3 regions of the Allobosea sp. AK1 genome follow, and region 2 is predicted to be linked to each of the others. Evidence: predicted binding sites of a transcription regulator. Region 2 holds the regulator's gene; each other region holds the start of a gene.
The links. Region 2 encodes HrcA, which represses chaperone genes, less so after heat shock. Its sites were predicted from a motif close to GTTAGCACTCNCNNNNNGNGAGTGCTAAC; they were not measured.

Region 1 (4,696 bases), 1.5 Mb from region 2:
TCTTTCCTCGCGCCGGTCTTCGTCGCGCTGCTCGGGGGATTGATCCTCAAGGAGAAGATCGACAGGCGCATCCTGCAGGCGCTCGGCTTCGGGCTCGCCGGCATGCTGGTCATGGTCTGGCCGCGCCTACAGGGCCATGTCAGCGGGGCCAGCCTCGGCGTCGCTGCCGCGCTGTTCTCGGCCGTCAGCTACGCCTTCAATCTGATCCTGCTCAGGCGCATCGCCGTGCGCGAGCACCCGACCGTCATCGTCGCCTTTCAGAATTGCGGGCCGGCGCTGTGCCTCGCCATTCCGGCCTGGTACGCCTTCGTGCCGATGAGCTTCGGTGACCTCGCCGCCTATCTCTTCGCGGGAGCGCTCGGCGTCGCCGGCCATCTCACGCTGACCTCGGCCTATGCCCACGCGGCCGCCTCGCGCCTGGCGCCGATCGAATACACGGCGCTGGTCTGGGCGAGCCTGCTCGGCTTCTTCGTGTTCGGCGAGGTGCCGCTCTACACGACCTATGCCGGCGCGCTGCTGATCGTCGCCGGGGCCGTCGCCGTCAGCCGGCGCTAGGGCTTAGTCTGCAAGATCAGGCAGGTCTCGGTGCCGTGCGCGAGCAGCTTTCCCCGCGCGTCGACGAGCCTGCCCTCCGTCGTCACCACCGTATTGCCGCGGTGTATCAGCCTGCCTTCGCAGCGCACCTTGCCGCTGTCCGGCATGACCGGGCGGACATAGTTCAACTTCATCTCCAGCGTGGTGTAGCCCTCGCCCGGCTTCAGCGTCGCGTGGGCGGCGCAGGCCATGGCGGAATCGAGGATCGTCGCGGTCCAGCCTCCATGGATCGTGCCCAGCGGATTGAAAAAGCGCGCCGAAGGCTGGCCGGAGAAAACCACCCTGCCCTCATCGGCCTCGACCAGCTCGAAATCCATGGCGTCGGCGAAGGGCGGCGCCGGATTGGTGCCGGCGATGATCCCGCGCAGGAAACTCAAGCCATCGCCCGCGACCAGTTCCTCGCGAGACACCACCCCAACCACGCGCTTCATGCCAATCTCCATTCGTGTATCTGCACGATAGAGATATCAGCGAGCGATGGTCAACCGGTGAGCGCCGCCTCAGCGCTCGCCGCGCGCGGCCCGGCGCAAGGCCTTGAGGCCGTCGCGGGTTTCGCGCCAGCGCTCCTCGCCGAAGCCGCCCTCGATCTTGTCTTGCGCCTCCCGCCAGTACGGGATCGCGGCCTCGATCGCGGCCTTGCCCTTCTCCGTCACCGCATAGACCGAGGCCCGCCCCCGGCACTCGACCGGCTCGACCATGCCCTCAGTCGCCAGAAGCTGGAGGTTACGCGTCAGCGAGGTCCGCTCCAGCGCGAAGCGTTCCGCCAGCTCCGTAACCGATTTCCATTGCCCCGTGCTGAGCGCCGAGAGCAGCACAAACTGGGTGATCTTGAGCCCGCTCGGGCGCATCGCCTCGTCATAGGCCCGCGTCACGGCGCGTGCCGTCATGCGCACATGCAGCGCGACGCAGGAGCGGGCGATGGCGTCGAGGCGCGGGTCGGGCGAGGGCGTCGTCATTCCGCCATGTTAGCGTGTTCAAGCGCTGCTGCCAGCAGGCCTGCTGCGACCTGCGACATCGCATCCGCCGGCGTTCACTTTATCGCGGGGCGCTTCCTTGACTCTCCGGACGCCCGCGCCTATCTCCCCGCCATCTGTTAGCACTCCCATCGGGTGACTGCTAACAGCCTCCCCCGGGAGCCCTTCAGCGGCACCCGAAACGAATAAGACCGAGAGGAAGACAGAACCATGAAGTTCCGTCCTTTGCATGACCGCGTCGTGGTCCGTCGCCTGGATGGCGAAGAGAAGACCAAGGGTGGCATCATCATCCCCGAGACCGCCAAGGAAAAGCCCCAGGAGGGCGAGGTCATCGCCGTCGGTTCCGGCGCGCGTGACGAGGCCGGCAAGCTCGTTGCCCTCGACGTCAAGAAGGGCGACCGCGTCCTGTTCGGCAAGTGGTCGGGCACCGAGGTCAAGATCGATGGTCAGGACCTCCTGATCATGAAGGAATCCGACATCATGGGCGTCGTCGGCTGATAGCCGCCTGACCGCTCTCTTCCGTTTCCAGTTCAAGGAGTAGCTCTCATGGCTGCTAAAGACGTCAAGTTCGGCACCGATGCCCGCGACAAGATGCTGCGCGGCGTGGATATCCTCGCCAACGCCGTGAAGGTCACGCTGGGTCCGAAGGGCCGCAACGTCGTGATCGAGAAGTCGTTCGGCGCCCCGCGCATCACCAAGGACGGCGTCACCGTCGCCAAGGAAATCGAGCTTTCCGACAAGTTCGAGAACATGGGCGCCCAGATGGTCCGCGAAGTCGCTTCGCGCCAGAACGACCATGCCGGCGACGGCACCACCACCGCCACCGTTCTCGCCCAGGCGATCGTCCGTGAAGGCGCCAAGTCGGTTGCGGCCGGCATGAACCCGATGGACCTGAAGCGCGGCATCGACCTGGCCGTCGACGCCATCGTCGCCGACCTCAAGAAGAACTCGAAGAAGGTCACGTCGAACGCGGAAGTCGCGCAGGTCGGCACGATCTCGGCCAACGGCGACGAGTCGGTCGGCAAGATGATCTCGACCGCCATGCAGAAGGTCGGCAACGAGGGTGTCATCACCGTCGAGGAGGCCAAGACCGCCGAGACCGAACTCGACGTCGTCGAGGGCATGCAGTTCGACCGCGGCTACCTCTCGCCGTACTTCATCACCAACTCGGAGAAGATGGTCGCCGAGCTGGAAGACCCCTACATCCTGATCTTCGAGAAGAAGCTGTCCTCGCTCCAGGCGATGCTGCCGATCCTCGAGGCCGTCGTGCAGACCGGCAAGCCGCTGCTCATCATCGCCGAGGACGTCGAGGGCGAGGCCCTGGCCACGCTCGTCGTCAACAAGCTCCGTGGCGGCCTGAAGGTCGCGGCCGTCAAGGCTCCGGGCTTCGGTGATCGCCGCAAGGCCATGCTCGAGGACATCTCGATCCTGACCGCCGGTCAGATGATCTCGGAAGACCTCGGCATCAAGCTCGAGACTGTGACGCTCAACATGCTCGGCCGCGCCAAGAAGGTGCGCATCGAGAAGGAGAACACCACGATCATCGACGGCGCTGGCAAGAAGAAGGACATCGAGGCTCGCGTCGGCCAGATCAAGGCCCAGATCGAGGAGACCTCCTCGGACTACGACCGTGAGAAGCTCCAGGAGCGTCTGGCCAAGCTCGCCGGCGGCGTCGCGGTCATCCGCGTCGGCGGCGCGACCGAGGTCGAGGTCAAGGAGAAGAAGGACCGCGTCGACGACGCCCTGAACGCGACCCGCGCTGCGGTCGAAGAAGGCATCCTTCCCGGCGGCGGCGTTGCCCTGCTGCGTTCGCTCCAGGCCGTGAAGTCGATCAAGACCCAGAACGACGACCAGAAGACCGGCGTCGAGATCGTCCGCAAGGCGATCGCCGCTCCGGCTCGCCAGATCGTCGACAACGCCGGCGATGACGGCGCGGTCGTGATCGGCAAGCTGCTCGAGTCGAAGGACTACGCCTGGGGCTACAACGCCCAGACCGGCGAGTACGGCGATCTGGTCAAGGCCGGCATCATCGACCCGACCAAGGTCGTGCGTACGGCGATCCAGGACGCGGCTTCGATCGCTGGCCTGCTGATCACCACCGAGGCGATGGTTGCCGAGCAGCCGAAGAAGGACGCCCCGATGCCCCCGATGGGCGGCGGCGGCATGGGCGGCATGGACTTCTGATCCATCCACCTACCGAGACTACGGAAGGCCCGGCGCAAGCCGGGCCTTTTTCATTTCACGACACTGTCATCCGCCGGCCATCCGGCTGTCGTCGCGGGCGCGCATCGAGGCGCTTTCAACTTCACCGCGACAGAGATGATCATGCCCACACGCCGCCTCGTCCTCGCCGGCCTCGCCGCCAGCAGCGTCGCCCCCGCCTTCGCGCAGGCGCCGGACTGGCGGCAGAGCATCAAGGAGGTGCGCTTCGGCGTCTCCTCCGCCGAGAACGAGGCCGGCGCCATCGCCCGCACCCAGCCGATGGTGGATTACCTGTCGCAGCGCCTCGGCGTGCCCGTGCGCTTCTTCCGGGTCGCCGACTATGCCGGCCTGGTCGAGGCGATGCGCGCCGACCAGGTCGATTTCGCCCGCTTCGGCCCTGCGGTCTACGCGCTCGGCCGCCGCGTGCTCGGCGACAAGCTCCAGCCGCTGCTGCGCGATGTCGATAACCACGGGCAGGAAGGCTATTACTCCGTGCTGCTGGTGCGGTCGGAGAGCCCCTACCAGAACCTCGCCGATCTCAAGGGCAAGGTGATGGCCTTCGCCGATCCGAACTCGACCTCCGGCTACGCCTTCCCCTCCTATTTCCTGCGCAAGCAGGGCATCGATCCGAAGACCCATTTCAGCGGCACGGTCTTCTCCGGCGGCCATGACAATTCGGTTCTGGCGCTGGTGCGCGGCCAGTTCGATATCGTCGCGACCCACCAGACCAATGCAGAGCACGGCGTCGCGCAAAGGCTCGCCGATCGCGGGATGATCCCGGCCGGCTCGACCCGGGTGATCTGGACCTCGCCGCTGATCCCGGCGAGCCCGTTCTCGACCCGTGCCAACCTGCCGCAGGGGCTGAAGGACGATTTCGTCGCCGCCATGAACGGGATGAAGGAGGCGGCCCCCGAGGCCTGGAAGAG
Region 2 (4,696 bases):
AGCAACTCGCGCATTTCGCGCAACTTGCCCTGGTTATGGGTCGCGATCACGACCTTGCCGGTGAGGAGGCGATGCGGGCTCATGCTCAGGCCACCGCCGCCTTCTGCAGCGTGACGAGCTTGGCGACACCGCCCTTGGCGAGCTTGAGCAGCGCGAGCAGCTCTTCTTCCGAGAAGGGCGCGCCTTCGGCCGTGCCCTGAACCTCGACAATGCCTCCGGAGCCCGTGATGACGAAATTCGCGTCGGTCTGCGCGCCGGAATCCTCGACATAGTCGAGATCGATCACGGGGTTGCCGGCGACGATGCCGCAGGAGATCGCGGCGACATGGTCCTTGAGCGGGTTGGTGCCCTTGAGCAGGCCGCGCCCTTCCATCCATTTCAGCGCGTCATACAGCGCGACCCAAGCGCCGGTGATCGAAGCCGTGCGCGTGCCGCCATCAGCCTGGAGCACGTCGCAATCGACGACGATCTGGCGCTCGCCGATCGCGGTGAGATCGACGACGGCGCGCAACGAGCGGCCGATCAGGCGCTGGATTTCCTGCGTGCGGCCCGAAGGCTTGCCGGAGGTGACCTCGCGGCGCGTCCGCTCATGGGTGGCGCGCGGCAGCATCGAATATTCGGCGGTGACCCAGCCCTTGCCGGTGCCGCGCAGCCACGGCGGCCCCTTTTCCTCGACGGTCGCGGCGCAGAGCACCTTGGTCTCGCCGAACGTCACCATGCAGGACCCCTCGGCATAGCGCACCACGCCGCGTTCGAGCGTGACCTTGCGCATCTCGTCGGCGGCGCGTTTGGAGGGTCGCATGAAACTGTCCTGTCTTGCGGGGAAGTGGCGGCTTGTAGGCGCTTGCGCCGCGCACGGCAAGGCGCGGGCGGGGCTTGCCCCTTGATCCGCGCCTCCGTCGTGACGACAATAGGACGAGACCGACATTTCGCCTGAAAAAGGTTCATGAGCGCGCATACGCCCCGCCCCGAGACGATCAGCGGCCTGGTCGAGACCGACCAGCGCTCGCGCGAGATCTTTCGCCAGATCGTCGACGGCTATCTGACGACGGGCGAGCCCGTCGGCTCGCGCAACATCGCCCGCCTGCTGCCGATGGCGCTCTCGCCGGCGACGGTGCGCAATGTCATGACCGATCTGGAGCTGGCCGGGCTGATCTATGCGCCGCATACCTCGGCCGGTCGCCTGCCCACCGAGCGGGGGCTGCGCTTCTTCGTCGATGCGATGATGGAGGTCGGCAATCTCACCGCGGACGAACGCTCGCGCATCGAGGCCCAGATCAGGGTCGCTGCCAGCAATCGCAATCTCGACCAGACCCTGACGGAAGCCTCTGCGCTGCTCTCCGGCCTGTCGCGCGGCGCCGGCGTCGTCGTCACCACCAAGGCCGATGTCCGGCTGAAGCATATCGAATTCGTCCGGCTCGATCCGCTGCGCGCCCTCGTCGTGCTCGTCTCGGAGGACGGCACGGTCGAGAACCGCCTGCTGGCGCTCCCGCCCGGGCTGCCGGCCTCGGCGCTGAGCGAGGCTGCGAATTTCCTGAACGCCCGCATCCTCGGCAAGACACTCGCCGAACTGCGCGGCGAGATCGGCGGGCAGCGCGCCTTGATGGAGCGCGAGCTCGACGCACTGACGGCCCGGCTCGTCGAAAGCGGCATCGCGACCCAGGCCGGCCCCGGCAGCGACCGCCATCTCATCGTGCGCGGCCAGGCCAACCTGCTCGACGATCTCCGGGCGCAGGAGGATCTCGAGCGCATCCGCATGCTGTTCGGCGATCTGGAGACGCAGACCGATGTCATCGACCTGCTGACGCGCGCCGAGGATGGCGACGGCGTGCGCATCTTCATCGGCTCGGAGAACAAGCTGTTCTCGATGTCAGGTTCGTCGATGGTCGCCGCGCCCTTCCGCGACGCCGAGCAGCGCATCGTCGGCGTGGTCGGCATCATCGGGCCGACGCGCCTGAACTACGCCCGCATCGTTCCGATGGTCGATTATACCGCCAAGGTCGTCGGGCGGCTGCTCGACGGCAGCCGCTAAGCCAGCCTCAAGTCCCTGAGTTGGCTTTGCGGGCGGAAGCGGTTATCGAGCGGGCAAAGCAACATATTCCGCAATTCAGGTGCGAGCCATGTCCGAGCAGCTTCCCGACCGTCTTTCCGTCAATCCGGACAGCCCCTTCTACAATGAAGAGGTGCTGGCGCGTGACATCGGCATCCGCTTCAAGGGCGTCGAGAAGACCAATGTCGAGGAATATTGCGTCTCCGAGGGCTGGGTGAAGGTCTCCGCCGGCAATGCCAAGGACCGCTTCGGCCGGCCGATGACGATCACGCTCAAGGGCCCGGTCGAGCCCTACATCCGCGGCAGCGCCGAGGGCTGAGCTTCAGGCGAGGCTCTTGTAGAAAAACGTCGAGCCGCAATCGGCGCCATCCGGCATCAGCGCATAGCGCGGGATGGTGCCGGCCTCGGTCCAGCCCAGCCGGTTATAGAGCCGGCGCGCGGCGCTGTGCTCGTCGGTGTCGAGCACCAGCAGGTCGCGACCCTTCTCCCGCGCGATCGCCTCGGCGCGCTGCATCAGCGCCTCGCCGATGCCCTGCCGCCGCGCGCGCGAATGCACCAGCACCTTGGCGATCTCGGCCCGGTGCGGCTGGTTCGATTTGCCGATCAGGTGAAGCTGTGCCGTGCCGACGATGCCGTCCTCGTTTCGGGCAATCAGCAGGATGACTTGTCCGCCCGCGACGCCCGCCGCGACATCGCGCCAGAAGCGTTCGTAGTCGGCGGCGGTGTTCCACCTCATGAAGCCGACCGAAGCACCGTTGGCGACGCTGTCACGCAGGATTTCCGCGAGAGCCGGAATAGTGGCTTCGGCAGCCTTGGCGTCGAGTGTCTTGATGGCAACGGTGAAAGCGCTCGCGTTCATGCGATATGTCCCGGAAAGGCGCCGCTTCCCGCGACGAGGATGACGGCATAGCGGACGGGTACCTCGCCCGGATTGCGGTAGATGATCGGGCCGCGCAGGTGCATTTGCAGGCAGTCGCCCTCGGCCAGTTCGTGGCGGATGCCTTCAACGGTGAGGTCGAGCCGGCCGCGCAGCACCCAGATCTGCTGGTCGAGCGCCGCTGCACCGGTCGCGTTGTCGAGCCGCACTTCCGCTCCGCCGGGCAATTCGACCTCGACGATCTCGAAGCCTGATCCCGTCCCGCGTGGCGAGACGTTGCGGCGCAGATAGCCGCTCGCCGGATCGCGCCAGACCGGTTGCGCGTCGCGGCGCGCCAGCGGCCCGCTCCCTGCATCCTCTTCCAGCAGCGCCGAGAGCGAGAGGCCGAGTCCGGAGCCGAGCCGGACCAGCAGCGCCGCCGTCGGACTCGATTCGCCGCGCTCGACGCGCGAGATCATGGCGCGGCTGACGCCGCTGCGCTCGGCCAGCGCATCGAGCGTCAGGCCATGGCGCTGGCGGGCCGCCTTGAGGCGCTGTCCGAGCAGCCGGTCGATCTCGGCATCGTGGTCGATCTCCATGAACAGAGAATAATTCTTAGATATTGGAATTACAAGTGCTGCCATAGAAGGAGCCTTTTGCGGCCAGCCGCTTGGCGCCACGCAGCATCACTGCTATGGCGCGCGCATGAGCACCCGTTCCATCGACAATATCCGCAACTTCTCGATCGTTGCCCATATCGACCACGGCAAGTCGACGCTGGCCGACCGTCTGATCCAGCAGACCGGCACCGTCGCGGCCCGCGACATGAGCGACCAGATCCTCGACTCGATGGATATCGAGAAGGAGCGCGGCATCACCATCAAGGCGCAGACGGTGCGGCTGGATTACCGAGCCAAGGACGGCAAGGACTATGTCCTGAACCTGATGGACACCCCCGGCCATGTCGACTTCGCCTATGAGGTCTCGCGCTCGCTCGCGGCCTGCGAAGGCTCGCTCCTGGTCGTCGACGCCTCGCAGGGCGTCGAGGCACAGACGCTCGCCAACGTCTACCAGGCGCTCGACGCCAACCACGAGATCGTCACCGTCCTCAACAAGATCGACCTGCCGGCCGCGGAGCCGGAGCGTATCAAGCAGCAGATCGAGGACGTGATCGGGCTCGATGCCTCCGAGGCCGTGCCGATCTCGGCCAAGACCGGCCTCAATATCGAGGGCGTGCTGGAGGCGATCGTCGAGAAGCTGCCGGCGCCGAAGGGCGATCCCGATGCGCCGCTCAAGTGCCTGCTGGTCGACTCATGGTACGACGCCTATCTCGGCGTCGTCGTGCTCGTGCGCGTCATCGATGGCGTGCTCAAGAAGGGCATGACGATCCGGATGATGCGGGCCAACGCCTCCTATGGCGTCGATCGCGTCGGCGTGTTCAAGCCCAAGATGACCGAGGTCAAGCAGCTCGGCCCCGGCGAGGTCGGCTTCTTCACCGCCTCGATCAAGGAAGTCGCGGATACCGCCGTCGGCGACACCATCACCGATGAGAAGAAGCCGATCGCCGAACCGCTGCCGGGCTTCAAGCCGGTGCAGCCGGTGGTGTTCTGCGGCATCTTCCCGGTCGACGCCGCCGATTTCGAGGTGCTGCGCGCCGCGATGAGCCGACTGCGGCTGAACGATGCTTCGTTCTCCTACGAGATGGAGACCTCGGCCGCGCTCGGCTTCGGTTTCCGCTGCGGCTTCCTCGGGCTGCTGCATCTGGAGATCATCCAGGAGCGGCTGGAGCG
Region 3 (4,696 bases), 2.6 Mb from region 2:
CCGGCATTCTCGACGATCTGGCGGGCAGGCGCGGTGATCGCCTTGCGGACGATCTCGACGCCGGTCTTCTGGTCGTCATTGCCGGGCACCAGCCCTTCGAGCGCCTTGACCGCGCGCAGCAGGGCGACGCCGCCGCCCGGCAGGATGCCCTCCTCGACCGCTGCGCGGGTGGCGTTCAGGGCATCGTCGACGCGATCCTTCTTCTCCTTGACCTCGACTTCGGTCGCGCCGCCGACGCGGATGACCGCGACGCCGCCGGCGAGCTTGGCCAGGCGTTCCTGGAGCTTCTCACGGTCGTAGTCCGAGGAGGTTTCCTCGATCTGCGCCTTGATCTGGGCGACACGGGCGTCAATCTCGGCCTTCTTGCCGGCACCGTCGACAATGGTCGTGTTTTCCTTCTCGATCCGGACCTTCTTGGCCCTGCCGAGCATGTCGAGAGTGACGGTCTCCAGCTTGATGCCGAGATCCTCGCTGATCGCGGTGCCGCCGGTCAGGATGGCAATATCCTCGAGCATGGCCTTGCGACGATCGCCGAAGCCCGGAGCCTTGACGGCCGCGATCTTCAGGCCGCCCCGGAGCTTGTTGACGACGAGCGTGGCGAGAGCCTCGCCCTCGACATCCTCCGCCACGATCAGCAGCGGTTTTCCAGTCTGGACGACCGCTTCCAGCAGCGGCAGCATCGCCTGGAGGCCCGAGAGCTTCTTCTCGTGGATCAGGATGTAGGGGTCGTCGAGCTCCGCAACCATCTTCTCGGTGTTGGTCACGAAATAGGGCGAGAGATAGCCGCGATCGAACTGCATGCCCTCGACGACGTCGAGCTCGGTCTCGGCGGTCTTGGCCTCCTCGACGGTGATGACGCCCTCGTTGCCGACCTTCTTCATGGCCTCGGCGATCATCTCGCCGATCGTGCGGTCGCCATTGGCGGAGATGGTGCCGACCTGCGCAACCTCCTCTGAACCGGTGATGGTCTTCGAATGCTCGCCGAGCGACTTCGTCACGGCCTCGACGGCGAGATCGATGCCGCGCTTGAGGTCCATCGGATTGATGCCGGCGGCGACGGCCTTGGCGCCCTCGCGGACGATGGCCTGGGCGAGCACCGTCGCGGTCGTGGTGCCGTCACCGGCCGCATCGTTCTGCTTCGAGGCCACCACGCGGACCATCTGGGCGCCCATATTCTCGAACTTGTCGGAAAGTTCGATCTCCTTGGCGACGGTGACGCCGTCCTTGGTGATGCGGGGCGCACCGAACGACTTCTCGATCACGACGTTGCGGCCCTTCGGACCCAGCGTGACCTTCACGGCATTGGCAAGCGTGTCGACGCCGCGCAGCATCCGCTCGCGCGCGTCCTGCGAAAACTTCACGTCCTTCGCAGCCATGATTCCTCACTCCTTCAGACTTGAGGTTTCAGGTTGATGATGTGGGATGAAGGCCCCGTCAGGCGGCCTTCTTGAGGGCGGCCGTCGTCTCGACGACGCCCATGATGTCGGACTCCTTCATGATCAGGAGATCCTGGTCATCGATCTTGACCTCGGTGCCGCTCCATTTGCCGAAGAGCACGCGGTCGCCGACCTTGACGTCGGGCGGCGCAAGCTTGCCGGTCTCGTCGCGCGCGCCAGCGCCAACGGCGACGACCTCGCCCTCCTGCGGCTTTTCCTTGGCGGTGTCGGGAATGATGATCCCGCCCTTGGTCTTCTCCTCGGCGTCGATGCGCTTCACGACGACGCGGTCATGCAGTGGCCGAAACTTCATGAGTTCCTCCAGTTTCCATGTCGGTCACATGTCAAAGCGGGCCGGCCCTGTTCAGGTCTCGCGGCGAGGTTCCGCGCGCCCTGAGGCGCCGTGCCCGCGCGAAGATTTGGGTTGCCCCATTTTTGCCTTCAAGAGGTCGGCAGCACTTTTTTTGATCGAGTGCTAACAGGCTGAAAAGGCAGCACAAACGCAACCTTTCATCTTGCCAGAGCGTTGAGAATCCGCTGCCATCGGCGCAGTGAAAACCAGGGAGCTGAAAGGAATGGCTTCGACAGACTTTGCCCGCCAGATCGCCGGCTACGGATTGACCACCGCCGGCATCCTCTACCGATTGCCCGACCACCCTTCGATCCTGCAGGAATATATCTGGCAGGATTACGACCTCGCTCCGCGCTTTCCCGAACTCAACAAGTTCCTCGCCTTCTGGCAGGCCAAGCTTGACGGCGAGCTGTTCCGCATCACCGTCGCTCACAAGGACCTGATCGGGCCGGCCGACCTCAGCGCGGTCAGCGGCGAGTTCCGGCTCCAGTGACGTTGATGCTTCGCAGGGCTTGATCCGAAGAGAACACATCCCAAAATCATAGCAGCCGCCGACAGCGACAGCGCGCTCGACGCGGTGATCAACCAAACCGGATCCATGTTGCTTCCTGGAGGATATGGCTATGGCAACGTTGGCAATCGCTCCCCGCCAAGGGAGGACTGCATGATGACATCAGACGACTTCGAGAGGCCGCTCGTGATCCTGACCGGGCTCGGGCATCCGGCGGCGATCGCGTCCGCAATGGAGGCCTACATGTTCTTGGCCGACTGGCCGGAGACCAGGCGCGATCCGGTCCACGGCTTTGCGCTGAAAGCCTGCCTGGCGGCGATCCGCGGAGAGATCGAACCAGACACGGCGCGCGGCTTGTTCGCGTCCTGGGCGGAAAAGCATGATCTTCTTGCGCCCGACGTGGCCGCGTTCGCCAGCAGCCGCAAGGAAGGCTCGCGCGGCCACGCTTGACCAGTGGCCCGGCTCCGCACCGGTGGGGGCCGGGCATTTCCGAAGCCGCGGGACGCTGTTTTATTGCCGAAATCCTGCCCCGGATTTGGGGCGGGCGGTTACGGCTTTGAGAGCCCAGCCCGACGGGGAGCTCCCACCCAGCGCGGTACCGTTTCCGAGCCATCGAACGATTCCCCCAAAAAATCTCACTGATCCCCTTGAACGTCCGCCGACCGGATCCAAATCGCTAATTGCCGAGCGCCTTTTGAGGGATCGGCCGGTCAAGCCGACATCGGTGAGACCTCGGAATGACCGACTTGTGCCCATGTTGCTCAATGGAGGATGTGGTTATGAGAACCGTCTTCGATTTTTCTCCTTTGTATCGGTCGAGCATCGGCTTCGACCGCATATTCGGTGCGATCGAAGCCGCAAGCCGGCTGGACCCGCCCGGCAACTGGCCGCCCTACGACATCGTCAAGACCGATGACGACGACTATCGCATTACGATGGCCGTGGCCGGCTTCTCGCGGGACGAGCTCACCATCACGCATGAGCCGAACCTACTGGTGGTGTCCGGGCAGAAAGCCGGCCAGGACAATGGCCGATATCTGCACCACGGCATTGCCGAGCGCACCTTCCAGCGCCGCTTCGAGCTTGCTGACCACGTCAAGATCGTGGCCGCCAACCTCGAGAACGGTTTGCTGACGGTCGATCTGAAACGCGAGCTGCCAGAGGCGATGAAGCCGCGCCGGATCGAGATCGCCACCGGCACCGCACTGCCGAAAGCCGATCGGCGGCAGATCGACTCGGAGAAGCGCGCAGCCTGAGCAGAGGCTGATTGAATCAGCGTTGAGCGCCGGGCGGCGAGCCCGGCGCCGCGAATCCGCTTCGATGTTTGAACGCAAGGAGGATGTCATGAGCGTTCGAGATTTGATCCCCTGGGGCCGCGATAACGGCAATCGGCCTCCCGCGCTGTATCGCGATGATCAGCACAACCCCGTCTTCTCGCTCCATCGCGAGGTCAATCGTCTGTTCGACGACATGTACCGCTCGTTCGACAGCCTTGGTTCGCTGCCGCCCTTCAACGGCGGTTGGCCGAAGGTCGAGGTCTCCGAGACAGCCAGGGATATCAAGGTGACCGCCGAAATTCCGGGAATGGAGGAGAAGGACCTGGAGATCCTGCTCGATGGTGACACTCTCACCCTCAGGGGCGAGAAGCGTGCCGAGAGCGAGAACAAGGAGAGGCAGTTTTCGGAGCGGTATTACGGCCGCTTCGAGCGTCACATCCCCCTCGGCTATGAGGTCGAGCAGGACAAGATCGATGCCCGCTTCAGGAACGGCGTGCTGACGGTCGTCCTGCCCAAGAGCGAGAGGGCGCAGTCTCAGGTCAAGCGCATCGCGATCAAGCATTAGCAGATCGCCGAGACCCTGGCGGCGCGCCTCGGGCGCCGCCAGCTGCTGGAGCGTCACGAGACGAATGCTGGCGCGGGCCGGAGCCGCGCGAGGCCCCGGTCCATTCTAGCTCCGTCGTCTTGCCGAGAGTGGCCACCCCCTGGCGCCGGTCTCACCAGCGCAGCTTCATTGTCAGTGCTTTTCTCGATTGGTCAGGTCTTGGGTCACCCGTCTGGAACCAGCCGGGGATGCGAACTGTTGAAGCGCCACAAGTGCGTTGCGAGAACTAACTCGACGAGCCGCCCCATGTCCGAGAAGAAGACAGTTGAGATCCCGGTCATTAAACCGACGATGATCCAAATGAGCAGCGACCCGCGAGGCGATGCAGCCATAACATTCGAGACGATCGGGGACGCAGACGTCCTCCTCGTGTTGCCGATGACGGCCCTGGTCGCTTTGGAAGCGATGCTGGCGAAAGCGAGCCAGGAGCAGGCGAAGCACCAGCCTGTTCAATAGCGCCTATGCCAGCCATCCGGGCTCGGTAGTCCGACACATCGTCGCTGGCAGTGGCAGACG

Region 1: the regulator HrcA is predicted to act here: its motif matches at 1,687-1,715, upstream of groES (co-chaperone GroES).
Region 3: the regulator HrcA is predicted to act here: its motif matches at 1,888-1,916, upstream of groES (co-chaperone GroES).

Annotation. Positions count from the first base shown of each region.
Region 1 is NZ_VFMG01000001.1:4,106,189-4,110,884, reverse strand. It holds gene FHT98_RS19795 (DMT family transporter) at 1-555, shown strand, start outside; gene FHT98_RS19790 (PaaI family thioesterase) at 552-1,025, opposite strand; gene FHT98_RS19785 (MarR family winged helix-turn-helix transcriptional regulator) at 1,095-1,550, opposite strand; gene groES (co-chaperone GroES) at 1,779-2,066, shown strand; gene groL (chaperonin GroEL) at 2,115-3,752, shown strand; gene phnD (phosphate/phosphite/phosphonate ABC transporter substrate-binding protein) at 3,894-4,696, shown strand, end outside.
Region 2 is NZ_VFMG01000001.1:2,633,015-2,637,710, forward strand. It holds gene rdgB (RdgB/HAM1 family non-canonical purine NTP pyrophosphatase) at 1-83, opposite strand, end outside; gene rph (ribonuclease PH) at 86-802, opposite strand; gene hrcA (heat-inducible transcriptional repressor HrcA) at 947-2,032, shown strand; gene FHT98_RS13070 (DUF3297 family protein) at 2,121-2,369, shown strand; gene FHT98_RS13075 (GNAT family N-acetyltransferase) at 2,373-2,909, opposite strand; gene FHT98_RS13080 (helix-turn-helix domain-containing protein) at 2,906-3,505, opposite strand; gene lepA (translation elongation factor 4) at 3,612-4,696, shown strand, end outside.
Region 3 is NZ_VFMG01000001.1:5,241,076-5,245,771, forward strand. It holds gene groL (chaperonin GroEL) at 1-1,376, opposite strand, end outside; gene groES (co-chaperone GroES) at 1,435-1,749, opposite strand; gene FHT98_RS24970 (usg protein) at 2,012-2,281, shown strand; gene FHT98_RS24975 (DUF982 domain-containing protein) at 2,456-2,749, shown strand; gene FHT98_RS24980 (Hsp20 family protein) at 3,079-3,555, shown strand; gene FHT98_RS24985 (Hsp20/alpha crystallin family protein) at 3,644-4,141, shown strand; gene FHT98_RS24990 (hypothetical protein) at 4,427-4,636, shown strand.